DNA from 2 places in the Telluria sp. ZB2R32 genome. Region 2 is predicted to be linked to the other one. Evidence: predicted binding sites of a transcription regulator. Region 2 holds the regulator's gene; the other holds the start of a gene.
What was found. Region 2 encodes sigma-54, which starts transcription at its own class of promoters, with help from an activator protein. Its sites were predicted from a motif close to TGGCANGNAANCTGCTTT; they were not measured.
Positions count from the first base shown of each region.

Region 1: a site for sigma-54 is predicted at 1,910-1,927, ahead of AC56LG_RS22250 (PEP-CTERM sorting domain-containing protein). Genes of this name have one in related genera too.

Region 1 is NZ_JCASIG010000009.1:67,844-75,761, forward strand. Features, by position in the region: gene AC56LG_RS22240 (IS1595 family transposase) at 1-479, shown strand, start outside; gene AC56LG_RS22245 (porin family protein) at 540-1,052, opposite strand; gene AC56LG_RS22250 (PEP-CTERM sorting domain-containing protein) at 1,274-1,879, opposite strand; gene lpdA (dihydrolipoyl dehydrogenase) at 2,121-3,518, opposite strand; gene AC56LG_RS22260 (dihydrolipoamide acetyltransferase family protein) at 3,523-4,923, opposite strand; gene AC56LG_RS22265 (alpha-ketoacid dehydrogenase subunit beta) at 4,924-5,931, opposite strand; gene AC56LG_RS22270 (3-methyl-2-oxobutanoate dehydrogenase (2-methylpropanoyl-transferring) subunit alpha) at 6,002-7,234, opposite strand; gene AC56LG_RS22275 (efflux transporter outer membrane subunit) at 7,507-7,918, opposite strand, start outside.
Region 2 is NZ_JCASIG010000007.1:205,471-213,388, reverse strand. Features, by position in the region: gene AC56LG_RS20375 (monovalent cation:proton antiporter family protein) at 1-1,725, opposite strand, end outside; gene AC56LG_RS20370 (KpsF/GutQ family sugar-phosphate isomerase) at 1,811-2,833, shown strand; gene AC56LG_RS20365 (KdsC family phosphatase) at 2,833-3,375, shown strand; gene lptC (LPS export ABC transporter periplasmic protein LptC) at 3,411-4,013, shown strand; gene lptA (lipopolysaccharide transport periplasmic protein LptA) at 4,029-4,640, shown strand; gene lptB (LPS export ABC transporter ATP-binding protein) at 4,640-5,401, shown strand; gene AC56LG_RS20345 (RNA polymerase factor sigma-54) at 5,428-6,897, shown strand; gene hpf (ribosome hibernation-promoting factor, HPF/YfiA family) at 6,960-7,316, shown strand; gene AC56LG_RS20335 (enoyl-CoA hydratase/isomerase family protein) at 7,429-7,918, shown strand, end outside.

The DNA.
Region 1 (7,918 bases), on a different contig from region 2:
GGGCGCCGCGCAAGCGTGGCGGCGAGGCGGCAGAGCGCGGCATCTCGCGCGAACTCGACTGCATCCTGGTGGCGCGCGACCGCAGCGGCCAGACCATCGACGCCGTGACCGGGCGCGGCGCCTTGTGCAAGGCGCAACTCGAGCACCACTTGCTGCCCCACCTCGACCGGCAAGTGCTATTGGTTACCGACGCGCATGCGGCCTACCGCGCGTTTGCGCGTGCGCACGGCATTGCGCACCAGGCCGTCAACCTGCGCGCCGGCGAACGCGTCCGCCGCGAGGCCGCGGGCGCCATTCACGTGCAGAACGTGAATGCCTGGCATCGCCGCTTTCGCGAATGGCTGGCGCGGTTTCACGGGGTCGCGTCGCGTTATCTGCCGAATTACCTGGGCTGGCGCCGCGCGCTCGATGGTGGAAAGGTCACTTCCGCCGATCAATTGCTGCGTCTGACCATCGGCCCCATCAACAGCGAACGGTGACAGCGCCAAAAAAAACCGGGATGCGGCCGCATCCCGGTTCCGGTCTTGCCTCTGCGGCGCTTAGAAACGGAAGGCGACGCCGGCCAGCACGCGGGTCACGTCGCTCTCCGGCTTCTGCACTTCCACGCGGCCATGCACGACCGGCGTGAAGGTATAGCCCAGGCCGAGGCCGTACAGGGCATGCGAATCGTGTTCCTTGGCGCTGAAGCCGGCCACGCTGGCTTCGGCTTCCAGACGGTTGTAGCCGAGGCGGCCGTACACGTCGAAGCCATTCGACAGTGGCAGGCTGCCGATCAGCGACAGGTCGATCTGGTCGAGCGTCAGGTCGGTGCGCACGCCGGCGTAACGCACTTCGGTATCGGCCAGGCGGTGGTAGCCGCCTTCGATGGCAACGCCGGGAGTGAACTTGTAGCCGAAGAAGACGCCATAGCTGCCTTCGCGGTCTGCGCCCTTGATCTTGGTCGAGCCGGCGTCGATACCGGCGTAGAACGGCATCTGCTGCTGGGCGAGTGCGGCGGAGGAAGCGGCGAAGGCAGCGACTGCGACGGCCGCGGCGGCGATTTTCTTGAACATGACTGGGCTCTCTCTGTAGTGATACCGATGGTGGATGAGGGAGGCCGACAGCGGAAGCGTCGGCCGGCGCGGATTATCGCACGCTTTCCAGAACGACATCTTGACGCGGGGTTCGGGTGTGGCGCGGCGCCGACAGCGGCTTGAAAGAGTGGCCCGGAGGCGAAAAAAAGCCCGGCGCCGCGCATGCGCGCAAGGCCGGGCCGGTGCTTCAGGTCGACAGCTTAGTGTGCAGCGGCTTTCGCGGCGCGGCGGCGGCGGCCGTAGCCCATCGCCAGGGCGCCGACGCCCAGCAGCAGGGCGCTTGCCGGTTCCGGCACGTCGGTGCCTGGGCCCGGATCGACCGGCACTTCGACGTCGGGTTCGAAGGCGATGGTGATGGTGCCGAAGTTCCAGCGGCCATCCGGATCCACAGCGCCGTCGTCAAAGTCGTCATAGAACTCGACGCGCAGGATGCCGTCGGCGCCGACGTTGAACGACAGGCCTTCGTCGGCCAGGATCGTGCTCGCGTCGTACTGCGCCGTGCCTGCGAACGCATCTTCGAAGCCTGGGGTGAACAGCACGCCGTCAGTGACGCCCGAGTCGGTGATCGCAAACGCGATTTCCGACAGCCAGCTTGGGCTGAAGGCAGTCACGTTGACCGAATAGCTGACGTTGGTGATGGTGGCGTTCGCGCCGACGTTGTACTCGTACACGGTATTACGCGAGTCGCCGAATTCGCCGATGCTCTGGACGCCGGCGACATTGATGACGACTGGCGCAGCGAATACAGAGGTGCAGGCAAGGAACGACAGGCTGGCAAGCATTTTGGACATCGATTTCAGCGTCATGAAAATCTCCGGTTAGTGTGGACCCTACTATGAGCAACAAGCGTGCCAAGTTGTAAGTGTTATCCTACGTCATTGATTCCAATAAGAAAAATTGATATGCCTCAATACGAGTTGTAACTGTATGTAAGATTTATCGACAGAATCAGTCGGTATTCAAATGGAATACTTGGTATTGATTGCAGTACCTGAAACGAACAAAGGCGCCAGCGGCGCCTTTGCGATACGTGGTACGACGAGTGCGTCAGATGTGCAGTGCGTGTCCGAGCGCGCGCAGCGCCGCTTCCTGCACCGCTTCGCCCAGCGTCGGATGCGCGTGGATAGTGCCGCCGACGTCTTCCAGGCGCGCGCCCAGTTCGATCGAGTGGCTGAACGCCGTCGACAGTTCCGACACGCCGCGTCCGACCGCCTGCCAGCCGAGGATCAGGTGGTTGTCGCGCCGCGCCACCACGCGCACGAAACCGTCGGTCGACTCGATCGTCATTGCGCGCCCGTTCGCCGCGAACGGGAAGTTGGCGCTGATGGCGTCGATGCCGGCGGCGTCCGCCTCGCTCGGCACCATGCCGACCACGACCACTTCCGGATCGGTGAAGCAGACCGCCGGCATGGCGGCCGGCTGGAAGTGGCGCCGTTTGCCGGAGATAATCTCGGCCACCATCTCACCCTGGGCCATCGCCCGGTGCGCCAGCATCGGTTCGCCGGCCAGGTCGCCGATCGCCCAGACGTTGCGCATCGAGGTGCGGCACTGGTCGTCGATTTTCACTGCGCGCCCATTCATGTCGAGCTGCAGCGATTCGAGGCCCCAGCCGCCGGCGCGCGGACGGCGGCCGACCGCCACCAGCACGCGGTCGGCCGACAGGACGATCTCTTCGCCATTGGCTTCCTTGACGCGCACGCCGTCGCCGGCGGCGTTCAGGCCGAGCACCGAGGAACCGAGGCGCAGGTCGATGCCGAGGCGCTTCAACGCTGCGCCGACCGGCTTGGTCAGTTCGGCGTCATAGGCCGGCAGGATGCGATCCGCCGCTTCGATCACCGTGACTTCGGCGCCCAGCTTGCGGTAGGCCGTGCCCAGTTCCAGGCCGATGTAGCCGGCGCCGACCACCACCAGCTGCTTGGGGATGGTTTGCGGCGACAGCGCCTCGGTCGAGGACACCACCATGCCGCCGAAGGGCATGAAGGGCAGTTCCACCGCTTCCGAGCCGGCCGCGAGCAGCAGGTGTTCGCAGCGGATGCGCTGCAGCGCGCCGTCCGCGCCTTTGACTTCGACCGTCTTGCCGTCGAGGATGCGGGCGAAGCCGTTGATGACCTGGACGTCGTTCTTCTTCAGCAGCGCGCCGACGCCGCCGGTCAGCCGCTTGACGATGCCGTCCTTCCAGCCGACCGTGCGGGTGACGTCGATCGAGGGCGCGGCGGCCGAGATGCCGAGCGCCGAGCCGCTGGCGTAGTGGTTCGCCTTCTCGAATTCCTCGGCCGCGTGGATCAGGGCTTTGGAAGGGATGCAGCCGATGTTCAGGCAGGTGCCGCCCAGCTGGCCGGCCTCGACCAGGATGGTCGGGATGCCGAGCTGGCCGGCGCGGATGGCGGCGACATAGCCGCCGGGGCCGCCGCCGATGACGAGCAAAGTAGTTGTCAGTTGGTTCATCGGCTTACTCCACGAACAGGGTTGCCGGGCACTCGAGGTAGCCGCGGATGGTCTGGATGAATTCGGCCGCGACCATGCCGTCGATCACGCGATGGTCGAACGAGGACGACAGGTTCATGGTCTTGCGTGCCACCATGGCGCCATTCAGGATGACCGGCTTGTCGATGATGCGGTTGACGCCGACGATCGCCACTTCCGGCCGGTTGATGACCGGTGTGGTGACGATGCCGCCCAGCGCGCCCAGGCTGGTGATGGTGATGGTCGAGCCGCTGAGCTCTTCGCGCAGCGCCTTGCCGCTGCGCGCGGCTTCGGCCAGGCGCGCCACCTCGGCGGCGGCCGACCACGGATCGCGCGCTTCGGCATTCTTCACCACCGGCACCATCAGCCCGGCGTCGGTCTGGGCGGCGATGCCCAGGTGGACCGGGTTGTAGGTGGTGACGATGTTCGCCTCGTCGTCGAAACGGGCGTTCACCGACGGGTACTTGCGGATCGCCAGCACCACGGCGCGCATGATCAGCGGCAGCAGCGTCAGTTTCGGACGCTGGCCGGCGTAGCGGCTATTCAGCTGCACGCGCAGCGCTTCGAGTTCGGTGACGTCGATTTCCTCGACATAGGTGAAATGCGGGATGCGGCGCTTGGCTTCCGCCATTTTCTCGGCGATCTTGCGGCGCATGCCGATCAGCGGCATCGCCTGTTCGCCCTCCAGCACCGCATAGCGGCGGTCGCCCTCGGCGGCTTTCTGCTGGCCGCGCGAGACGTGGGCGTCGAGGTCGGCATGGCTGATGCGCCCGGCCGGGCCGGAGCCGGTCACGTATTGCAGCTCGATGCCCATGTCCCAGGCGCGCTGGCGCACGGCGGGCGCGGCCAGCGGCTTTTCGCCGGGCGCGCGGCCGTGGTGGGCCGGGGCCGCGGCATAGGCTTGCGCGGCGTGCGACGGTTGCGCCGGCGCGGCCTTGGCGGGCGCGGGCGCCGCTGCGGTCTGCGCGCTGGTCACGCTCGTGACCACCGTTTCCGGCTGCGCCACCGTGATCGGGATGAACTCGTCGACCGTGCCGCCGCCACCGGCGCGCGCTGCCGTGGTGCCGGCGCTTTCCGCTGCGGCCACGGCTTCGTTGCGTACTGCCTGCGCCGGCGTCTTGGCGTCGACCTTGAAGTTACCTGCGCCTTCGACTTCGAGGCGGATTAGTTCCGCGCCCACGGCCATCGCTTCGCCCAGCTTGCCGCCCAGCGAAGTGACGGTGCCGTTCACCGGCGAGGGAATCTCGACGGTGGCCTTGTCGGTCATGACGTCGGCCAGCACCTGGTCTTCCTTGACCGTGTCGCCCGGCTTGACGTGCCAGGCCACGACCTCGACTTCGGCGATGCCTTCGCCCAGGTCCGGCATCTTGATGACATGAATACCCATTTACTTCGCCTCCATCGCACGTTTGAACGCGGCGCCGACACGGTCGGGCCCCGGGAAATACGCCCATTCCTGCGCGTGCGGATACGGGGTGTCCCATCCGGCGACGCGCTCGATCGGCGCTTCCAGGTGATAGAAGCAATGTTCCTGCACGAGCGACGCGAGTTCCGCGCCGAAACCGCTGGTGCGCGTCGCTTCATGCACGACGACGCAGCGGCCGGTCTTTTTCACCGATTCGACGATGGTGTCGAGGTCGAGCGGCCACAGGGTGCGCAGGTCGATGATCTCGGCGTCGATGCCGGTTTCCAGCGCCGCCGCTTCCGAGACCCAGACCATGGTGCCGTAGGTGATCACGGTGAGGTCGGCGCCGGGGCGGAAGATCGCGGCCTTGTCCAGCGGGACCGTGTAATAGCCTTCCGGGACCTGGCCCATCGGGTGCTTGCCCCAGGACGTGACCGGACGGTCGTGGTGGCCGTCGAAGGGGCCGTTGTACAGGCGCTTCGGTTCCAGGAAGATCACCGGATCGTCGTTCTCGATCGAGGCGATGAGCAGACCTTTCGCGTCGTAGGGGTTCGACGGCATCACGGTGCGCAGGCCGCAGACGTGGGTGAACATCGCTTCCGGGCTCTGGCTGTGGGTCTGGCCGCCATAGATGCCGCCGCCGCAGGGCATGCGGATCGTCAGCGGGGCGGTGAAGTCGCCGGCCGAGCGGTAGCGCAGGCGCGCCGCTTCGGAGACGATCTGGTCGGACGCCGGATAGAAGTAATCGGCGAACTGGATCTCGATCACCGGACGCAGGCCATACGCGCCCATGCCGACCGCGGTACCGACGATGCCGCCTTCGGAAATCGGCGCGTCGAACACGCGGCTCTTGCCGTACTTCGTTTGCAGGCCGTCGGTGGCGCGGAACACGCCGCCGAAATAGCCGACGTCCTGGCCATAGACGACGACATTGTCGTCGCGGCCCAGCATGACGTCCATGGCCGAGCGCAGCGCCTGGATCATCGTCATCTGGGTCATTGTCGTACCCTCGGCCGGGTCTTTCCCCGCCGGGTTTGCATCGTTCTCGTCGCGCGCCATCTCACACTCCCAATTGTTGACGTTGGCGGCGCAGGTGCTCGGGCATGTCTTTATAGACATCCTCGAACATCGACGCCGCGCTCGGGACGCGGCCGTCGGCCAGCGTGCCGTATTGTTCCGCTTCGCGTTGCGCGGCCAGGACTTCGGCTTCCAGGTCGCCCTGGACGCGCGCATGCTCGTCGTCGGACCAGGCACCGATCTTGGTCAGGTGCTGGCGCAGGCGCGCGATCGGGTCGCCCAGCGGGAAGCGGGTCCAGTCGTCGGCCGGGCGGTAGCGCGACGGATCGTCGGAGGTGGAGTGCGGGCCGGCGCGGTAGGTCACCCATTCGATCAGCGTCGGTCCGAGGTTGCGCCGGGCGCGCTCGGCGGCCCAGCAGGAAGCGGCGTACACGGCCAGGAAGTCGTTGCCGTCCACGCGCAGGGATGCAATGCCTGACCCGACGCCGCGTGCGGCGAAGGTCACGCTCTCGCCGCCGGCAATCGCCTGGAAGGTCGAGATCGCCCACTGGTTGTTGACGACGTTGATGATGCAGGGCGCGCGGTACACGTGCGCGAAGGTGAGCGCGGTATGGAAATCGCTTTCCGCGGTGGCGCCGTCGCCGATCCAGGCCGAGGCGATTTTTGTGTCGCCCTTGATCGCCGAGGCCATGGCCCAGCCGACCGCCTGCGGCACTTGCGTGGCGAGGTTACCGGAGATGCTGAAAAAGCCTTTTTCCTTGACCGAGTACATGACCGGCAACTGGCGGCCCTTCATCGGGTCGCGCTCGTTCGAGAGCAGCTGGCAGATCATGTCGACCATCGGGTATTCGCGCGCCATCAGGAGGCTTTGCTGGCGATAGGTCGGGAAGCACATGTCGCCGTCCTTCAGCGCCAGCGCGTGCGCGGTGCCGATGGCTTCCTCGCCGAGCGAGGTCATGTAGAACGACATCTTCTTCTGGCGCTGGCCGATGACCATGCGCGCATCGAAGATGCGGGTCTTCATCATCGTGCGCAGGCCGAAGCGCAGCTTGTCGACGTCGATCTGCGGCGCCCACGGACCGACGGCATTGCCGTCGTCGTCGAGCACGCGGATCAGGCTGGAGACGAGGTCGGCGGTGTCGCCGAACTGGACGTCCACTTCAGGCCGCCGGACGGCGCCGGCGGGACTCATTTGTAGGTATGAAAAATCGGTCTTGCAACCCGGACGGCCGGTCGGCTCCGGAACATGCAGCGACAGAGGGGTACCCTGGCTCATAATGCGCGTTTCCTTTGTAAGGTGATGTGCGGCAGGATGAGATGATAAATCGTGCAAGAGCATGCACGGGCATTGCAGAGAAGTATTTTCGTGCTGCGGTGCGGCATTTTAGTGGGTGCCGGCGCGGGTGCGGATGGTCCGAAGTCGCGTAGCACGCGTGGACGGAGTCCACCCTACGGTGATGTAGGGTGGACTCTGCCCATGCGGTGATACCTGCCGCTCGCGGACCGTGCCGGGGCTGGCGCCCGCTGGCTGCGACGATGTGGGGAACGTCAGCGCCCGGCGCCCGCAGTCCACCCACCCCCCAGCGCCCGATACAAGCCAATCAGGTTTTCCATCTGTGTGCGCTGCAGCGTAATCAGGTTCAACTCCACCTGGTATAAATTGCGCTGGGCATCGAGTTGCTCGAGGTAGGAGGCATAGCCGGCCTGGTAACGGTCGGTCGCATAGCCGAGCGAGCGCGTCAGGATTTCGCGCCGCTGCACGGCGTGGCTCACCTGTTCGGCCAGCCGCGGCACCCCGGCCAGCGCATTCTCCACCTCGGAAAACGCCGTCAGCACCGTGCGCCGGTAGGCGAACGCCGCCTGGTCGCGCTGCGAGGCGGCCGCTTCGACCTGGGCAGTCAGGCGCCCGCCGGAAAACAGCGGCGCCAGCACGCTGCCGCCCAGGCTCCAGACCGTGACC
Region 2 (7,918 bases):
GCCGTGAAAATAGCCGCGCAAGGAGGCGTAGCGTTCGTCGCGCGCGCTCTGCACGCGGTGCACCACGCGCCGCAGCGGCACTCCGACCACGACCAGGGCGTGCGAAGCCAGCATCAGGCTGCTCTCGAGCGCTTCCGGCACGACTTCGGTCGCGCCGGCCTGGCGCAGCAGTTCGAGATCGCTGTCGTCGTGGCTGCGCACGATCACCGGCAACGAGGGCGCCAGCTCGTGCACCAGGTGCAGCACTTTTAACGCCGCGCGCGTGTCGGCGAAGGTGATCACCAATGCACTCGCCCGATTAATGCCGGCCGCGATCAGCGCTTCGCGGCGGCCGGCGTCGCCGTAACTCACACTCGATCCCGCCGCCTGCGCTTCCTGCACCCGTTCCGGATCGAGGTCGAGCGCATACCAGGGCAGCTTTTCGTCGGAGAGCAGGGTCGCCACGCTTTGCCCGCTGCGCCCGAAGCCGGCGATGATCACGTGCTTTTGCGCCGCCATCGTGCGGCTCGCCAGCTGCGTCAGTTGCAGCGACTGCATCATCCATTCGTTGGCGGCGATCTTCATCACGATCTGGTCCGACTTGGCGATGACGAAAGGCGCGACCAGCATCGACAGCACCATCGAGGCCAATACGAGCTGCATCAGGAACGGGTCGATCAGGTTCGAACCCGACGCCATATTCAGCAGCACGAAGCCGAATTCGCCGGCCTGCGCCAGGGCGAGGCCGGTGCGCATCGCCACGCCGTCGCTCGATCCGAACATTTTTGCCAGCACCGCGATCAGCGCGAACTTCAGCAGCACCGGCACGGCCAGCAGCAGGAGCACCAGCCACCAGTTCTGCAGCACCAGCCGCATGTTCAAGAGCATGCCGATGGTAATGAAGAACAGCCCGAGCAGCACGTCGCGGAAGGGCTTGATGTCTTCCTCGACCTGGTGCTTGAACTGGGTTTCGGAGATCAGCATGCCGGCGACAAAGGCGCCCAGCGCCAGCGACAGGCCGGCGCGTTCGGTGATCCAGGCCGCGCCCAGCGTCACCAGGAGCAGGTTCAGCATGAACAGTTCCTGCGAGCGGCGCTTGGCCACCAGGGTGAACCAGCTGCGCATCAGCTTCTGGCCGAAGAACAGCAGCAGCGCCAGCACCGCCGCCGCTTTTACGCCAGCCCAGGCCAGCGTTTTCACCAGGTTCTCCGGGTCCTTCGCCAGCGCCGGAATCAGGATCAAGAGCGGCACCACGGCCAGGTCCTGGAACAGCAGGATGCCGATGATGCGCCGTCCATGTTCGCTTTCCAGCTCCAGCCGTTCGGTCAGCAATTTGACGACGATCGCCGTCGACGACATGGCCAGCGCGCCGCCCAGCGCAAAGGCGGCCTGCCAGCCGATGTGCAGCTGCGGCGCCCACAGGGCGAGCACCAGGCCGCCGATGACGGTGGCGACGATGGTCAGCACCACCTGCGCCAGGCCCAGGCCGAACACGATGCGCCGCATTGCGCGCAACTGGGCCAGCGAGAATTCGAGGCCGATCGAGAACATCAGGAACACCACGCCGAATTCGGCCAACGCGTGGGTCGAACCGGTTTCGGCCGCCAGGCCCAGCGCGTGCGGGCCGATCAGCACCCCGACGGCGAGGTAGCCCAGCATCGGCGGCAGGTGCAGGCTGCGGAAGACGACGACGCCGAGAACGGCGCTGCCGAGCAACAAAAGGGTCAGTTCAAGGCCAGATGCCATACGATGAGTACTCTTTCTACGAACGGAGCGTTGTTCGATACGTCTGGCAAGTTTTTTGCTTTCGCAATTCGTTTATACTTCCAGAATGAGTGTAACCGATGAAAAAACAATGCTGAACAGTTTTGACGAGAACCAGGCGGGACGCATATTGACGCTGGCCCGCGAGACCCTCGCGATCGAAGCCGAGGCCATTCAAGCGCTGCACGCACGGCTCGACGCCGACGACAGCCTGGTGCGCGCAGTGGCCGTGCTGTACGCCTGCAGCGGCCGCGTGGTCGTCTCGGGCATGGGCAAGTCGGGCCATATCGCGCGCAAGATCGCCGCCACGCTGGCCTCGACCGGCACGCCGGCCATGTTCGTGCACCCGGGCGAAGCCGCGCACGGCGACCTCGGCATGGTGACCGCGCAGGACGTGTTCATCGCCATCTCGAATTCCGGCGAATCGTCGGAGCTGATGGACATTCTGCCCGTCGTCAAACGCATGGGTACGCCGCTGATCGCCATGACCGGCAAGCCGCAATCGCGCCTGGCGCTGCTTGCCGACGTCCACCTCGACATCTCGGTGGCCAAGGAAGCCTGCCCGATGAACCTGGCGCCGACCGCCAGCACCACGGTGACGCTGGCCATGGGCGACGCCCTGGCCGTGGCCCTGCTCGATGCGCGCGGGTTCCGTGAAGAAGACTTTGCGCGCTCGCATCCGGGCGGCGCGCTGGGACGGCGCCTGCTGACCCACGTGCGCGACGTGATGCGCAGCGGAGAAGCGATTCCCGCCGTGAGCCCGGACACGCCAATGACGCGCGCGCTGCTGGAGATCAGCCAGAAGGGCATGGGCATGACCGCCGTGGTCGACCCGGCCTTCAAGCCGCTCGGCGTGTTCACCGACGGCGACTTGCGCCGCCTGATCGAACGCGTGCAGGACTTTTCGAATCTGACCATCCGCGACGTCATGCACGTCGGCGCGCGCACCGTGCACCCCGAGCAGCTGGCGGTCGATGCGGTGGCGATCATGGAAGAATTCCGCATCAACCAGATGCTGGTGATCGACGAGAACGGCGTGCTGGTCGGCGCCCTGCACATCCATGACCTGACCCGGGCAAAGGTGATCTGATGGCTGACTCCCTTACTCCGCTGGCCCACGTCGAACGCGCCGCGCGCATCAAGGTCATGATCTTCGACGTCGACGGCATCCTCACCGACGGCAGCCTGACCTATGGCCCGGACGGCGAGATCACCAAGACTTTTAACGTCCTCGACGGCCTCGGCATCCAGCTGCTGCAAAAGACCGGCGTCGAAACCGCCATCATCAGCGCGCGCAAATCGCCGATCGTGCTCGCGCGTGCAAAGGACCTGGGCATCACCCATGTCTGGCAGGGTTTCCACGACAAGCGCATCGCGTTTGCCGAACTGCTGGCGCAGCTGAACCTCACGGCCGAGCAGTGCGGCTACATCGGCGACGACGTGATCGACATGCCGCTCTTGAGTAAAGTCGGCTTTGCCGTTACGGTGCCGAGCGGGCATCCGGAAGTGCAGCACCGCGCGCATTACGTCACCAAAGCCGGCGGCGGGCGCGGTGCGGTGCGCGAAGTGTGCGACCTGGTGATGCGTGCCCAGGGTACCTACGAGCAGGCCTTGGCCCCGTATTTCAAATGAGTTCGCATGAGTGAAATAAACGAATGGCGACCTACGTGAACAAACGCACCGCGCACCGCTGGCGTACGCTGGCGCTGATGCTGACGGCGGTGTTCTTCGCCTTCGGCAGCTTCTGGCTGTTGCAGGCCTTCGATTCCGACGACGGGCCGGGTGTGGCCAACAACCTGAACGAACCCGACTACATCGTCGAGAACTTCAGTTTCGTGCGCATGACGGAAAACGGCGTACCGCGCTACGTCATGTCCGGCGCGCGCCTGGCGCACCATCCCGACAACGACGTCTCGGAAGTGACTCGCCCGGTCGTCGAGAGCATGGCGCCGGAACGTCCGCGCATGACCATGCACGCCGACCGCGGCCAGGTCTACCATGGCGAAAACCGCGTCGAACTGATCGGCAACGTCGACCTCAAGCGCCCGGCCACGCCCAACAGCGAAGCGCTGCAGGCGCGCACCGAGGCGCTGACCGTGCTGGTCGACGACGAGATCGTCAAGACCAGCCGTCCGGTCCAGATGACGCTGGGCGCCGCCACGGCGCACGGGGTCGGCCTGGTGGCGGAGAACCCGACCCAGAAGCTGCACCTCGGCGGGCGCGGCCAGATCGTCTATCCGCCGCGCCCGGCGCGCGCACCCAACCAATAACAGGAACGAGCATCTATGAAAAAAAGCATTCACAACATGATTGCCGCCGCCTTCGTTTCGCTGCTGTCGCTGGCGCCGGCCCATGCCGAACGCGCGGACTCGCTCAAGCAGGCCGTCATCAATTTCGATTCGCTCGATGTCGATGAAGTCACGCAGACGCGCATCCTGACCGGCAACGTGATCCTCACGCGCGGCACGCTGACTTTAAAATCGGACCGGGCGCTGGTCAAGGAAACCCCTGAAGGTTACATGAGCGTGACCCTGACTTCGGGTCCGGGCCGGGTCGCCACCTTCCGCCAGAAGCGCGACGGCGGCCCCGACCTGTGGATGGAAGGACAGGGCGAACGCATCGAATACGACGAGCGCCAGGAAGTAGTGAAACTGTTCTCGAAAGCGATCGTGCGCCAGCTCGAAAACGGCCGCCTGACCAACGAACTCGATGGCGCCTACATCGCCTACGACAGCCGCCGCGAAGTGGCGACCGTGCGCAACGACGCCAGTGGCGAAAGCAAGGTGGGCGGCGGACGCGGCACCCTGATCATCGCACCACGCCGCGCACCGGCGGCAGGCGCCGCACCGGCAGCGGCTGGTTCCACCCCGGCGGCGCCGGCAGCAGGAAAGAAATAATGAAAGATGCACCTGACAGCCGCAGCACCCTCGTCGTCCGGGGACTGCAGAAAAGCTACGGCAAGCGCCTGGTCGTGCGCGACGTTTCGCTCCAGGTGGGTTGCGGCGAAGTCGTCGGCCTGCTCGGCCCGAACGGCGCCGGCAAGACCACCTCGTTCTACATGATCGTCGGCCTGGTGCCGTCCGACGCCGGCACCATCGAGATCAACGGCGCCGACATTTCGAGCCTGCCGATTCACCGCCGCGCGGTGATGGGCCTGTCGTACCTGCCGCAGGAAGCCTCGGTATTTCGCAAGCTGACGGTGGAAGACAATATCCGCGCCGTGCTCGAACTGCAGCACGACGAGAACGGCAAGTCGCTCACCAAAGCTGCGATCAACGACCGCCTGGATTCCCTGCTGGCCGAACTGCAGATCGAGAAGCTGCGCGAAAACCCGGCGCTGTCGCTGTCGGGCGGCGAACGGCGGCGCGTCGAGATCGCGCGCGCCCTGGCGACCAATCCGCGCTTCGTGCTGCTCGACGAACCGTTTGCCGGCGTCGACCCGATCGCGGTGATCGAGATCCAGCGCATCGTGCGCTTCCTGAAGGAGCGCGGCATCGGCGTCCTGATCACCGACCACAACGTGCGCGAGACGCTCGGCATCTGCGACCGCGCCTACATCATCAACCAGGGCGCCGTGCTGGCGTCGGGACGCCCCGACGACATCATCGCCGACGAGTCGGTACGGCGCGTCTACCTGGGCGAACACTTCCGCATGTAAGAACAGCACAGCGAACACACAGCGCCATGAAACAATCCCTGCAACTCCGGACCTCGCAGCACCTGGCGCTCACGCCGCAGCTGCAGCAGTCGATCCGCCTGCTGCAGCTGTCCACGCTCGAACTGCACCAGGAAATCGAGCAGATCCTGTCCGACAATCCCTTGCTCGAACGGCTCGACGATCCGCTCGACCACTCGGTGCGCCTGCTGGCCGACGGCGCCATCAACGACGCTCCGGCGCAGGCGCCCGAGGCGCCGGCGCCGAACGGTGAAGACGCGCCCGCCCCATCGGACGCGGCCGATGGCGGCGAAGGCGGCGACGTCGAACGCGGCGAGCCCGATGCCGACTGGGGAGAGGGCACGCGCACGTCCAACAGCGAGAACGACGACGACGGCCGTCCGCAACTGGGCGCCATCGGCATCACCCTGCGCGAGCACCTGACGGAACAGATCCGCGTGACCGGCGTGACGGCGCGCGACCGCGCCCTGGCCGAACTGGTGATCGACGCCATCGACGACAACGGCTACCTCGAAGAACAGCTCGACGAAATCCACGCGAGATTACCCGAAGAACTCGAGGTCGAGATCGAGGAACTGCGCTGCGCGCTGGCACTGGTGCAAAGCCTCGATCCGGTCGGCGTCGGTGCGCGCAGCGCGGCCGAATGCCTGGCGCTGCAGATCCGCAGCATGCCGGGCGTGCCGCTGGTAACGCGGCGCATGGCGCTGAAGATCGTCGAGGGCTACTTGACCTGGTTCGCGCAGCGCGAATTCAACAAGCTGAAAAAGGCGCTCGACTGCGACGACGAAGACTTGCGCGAAGCGCAAGCCGTGATCCGCCAGTGCAATCCGCACCCCGGCGCGGCGTTTGCGTCGAGCGCTTCGGATTACGTCGTTCCGGACGTTATTGTCCGCAAGACGCCGACCGGCTGGAGCGTCGCGCTGAACAACGACGTGATGCCGCGCCTGCGCGTGAATAACGTCTATGCCAACCTGCTCAAGGGCGGCAAGGGCGAGGGGCAGATGAGCGCGCAGCTGCAGGAAGCGAAGTGGCTCATCAAGAACATGCGCCAGCGCTTCGATACGATCCTGCGTGTTTCGCAGGCAATTGTGGAGCGCCAGAAGAACTTTTTCAGCCATGGCGCGGTTGCCATGCGTCCCCTTGTGCTTCGCGAGATTGCTGATACACTGGGTCTGCACGAGAGCACCATTTCTCGTGTAACAACTCAGAAATTCATGCTGACCCCGCACGGCATGTTTGAGCTGAAGTATTTCTTCGGAAGCCATGTCGCCACCGAAGCGGGGGGCGAAGCATCGTCGACGGCGATACGGGCGCTCATTGCGCAGCTGACAGGAGCAGAGGACCCAAAGAACCCATTATCCGATAGCAAGATCGCGGAAATGCTCGGTGAACAAGGCATGGTCATTGCGCGCCGCACGGTTGCAAAATACCGCGAGGCGCTCAAGATACCTCCCGTCAGTCTCCGCAAATCCTTGTAACAGCGGCCCCCACGTGCGTCCCAAGCGCCAGGCGGTGCCGCGCATTTATCAAAGGAGTGTGTATGAATCTCACCATCAGTGGCCACCACCTCGATGTCACCCCCGCCATCCGTGAATACGTACAGAACAAGCTCGAACGCATCACCCGCCATTTCGATCAAGTGATCGATTCCCATGTCATCCTCGCGATCGACAATCTCACCGAAAAAGACAAAAGGCAAAAAGCCGAGATCAACCTGCGCCTGTCGGGCAAGACGGTGCACGTGGAAAGTGTGGCGCAAGACCTGTATGCCGCGATCGACCTGTTGATGGATAGGCTCGACCGCCAGGTGATGAAGTACAAATCGATGCTGCAGAATCATAGTCACGAGGCGCTCAAGCGCCGTCCTGAAGGCGGAGAGGCCGCTGCTGCGATCTGATCGCGCACCGAGCACCGTCTGAACGAGGGCGCCGCACGGCGCCCTTTTCAATATGTGGGAGCGTTGCCGTGTCTTGGGTAAAATGCATGTCTCTCCCATCATCCTGCTGACCATGACCGACCATGTCCTGACCCGCGTTGCCAACGGCACCGGCATCATCACGCTCGACCGTCCCAAAGCCCTGAACTCCCTGTCGCTGGCCATGGTGCGGCGCCTGGCCGACATCCTGCTGGCCTGGCGCGACGACGCGGCCGTATCCGCCGTGGTACTTGCCAGCAGCAGCGAAAAAGCCCTGTGCGCCGGCGGCGACATCCGCTTCTTTTACGAGGCCGGCCACGCCATCCCGACCGCCAACAGCGCGCTGCTGGAAGACTTTTTTACCGAAGAATACGCACTCAATCACCTGATCCATTTTTATCCGAAACCCTACGTGTCCATCATGGACGGCGTGGTGATGGGCGGCGGCATGGGGATCGCCCAGGGCGGTCCGGAGACCGGCCTGCGCATCGTGACCGAGCGCACCAAGATGGCCATGCCGGAAGTGAACATCGGCCTGTTCCCGGACGTCGGCGGCAGCCATTTCCTGTCGCACGCGCCTGGGC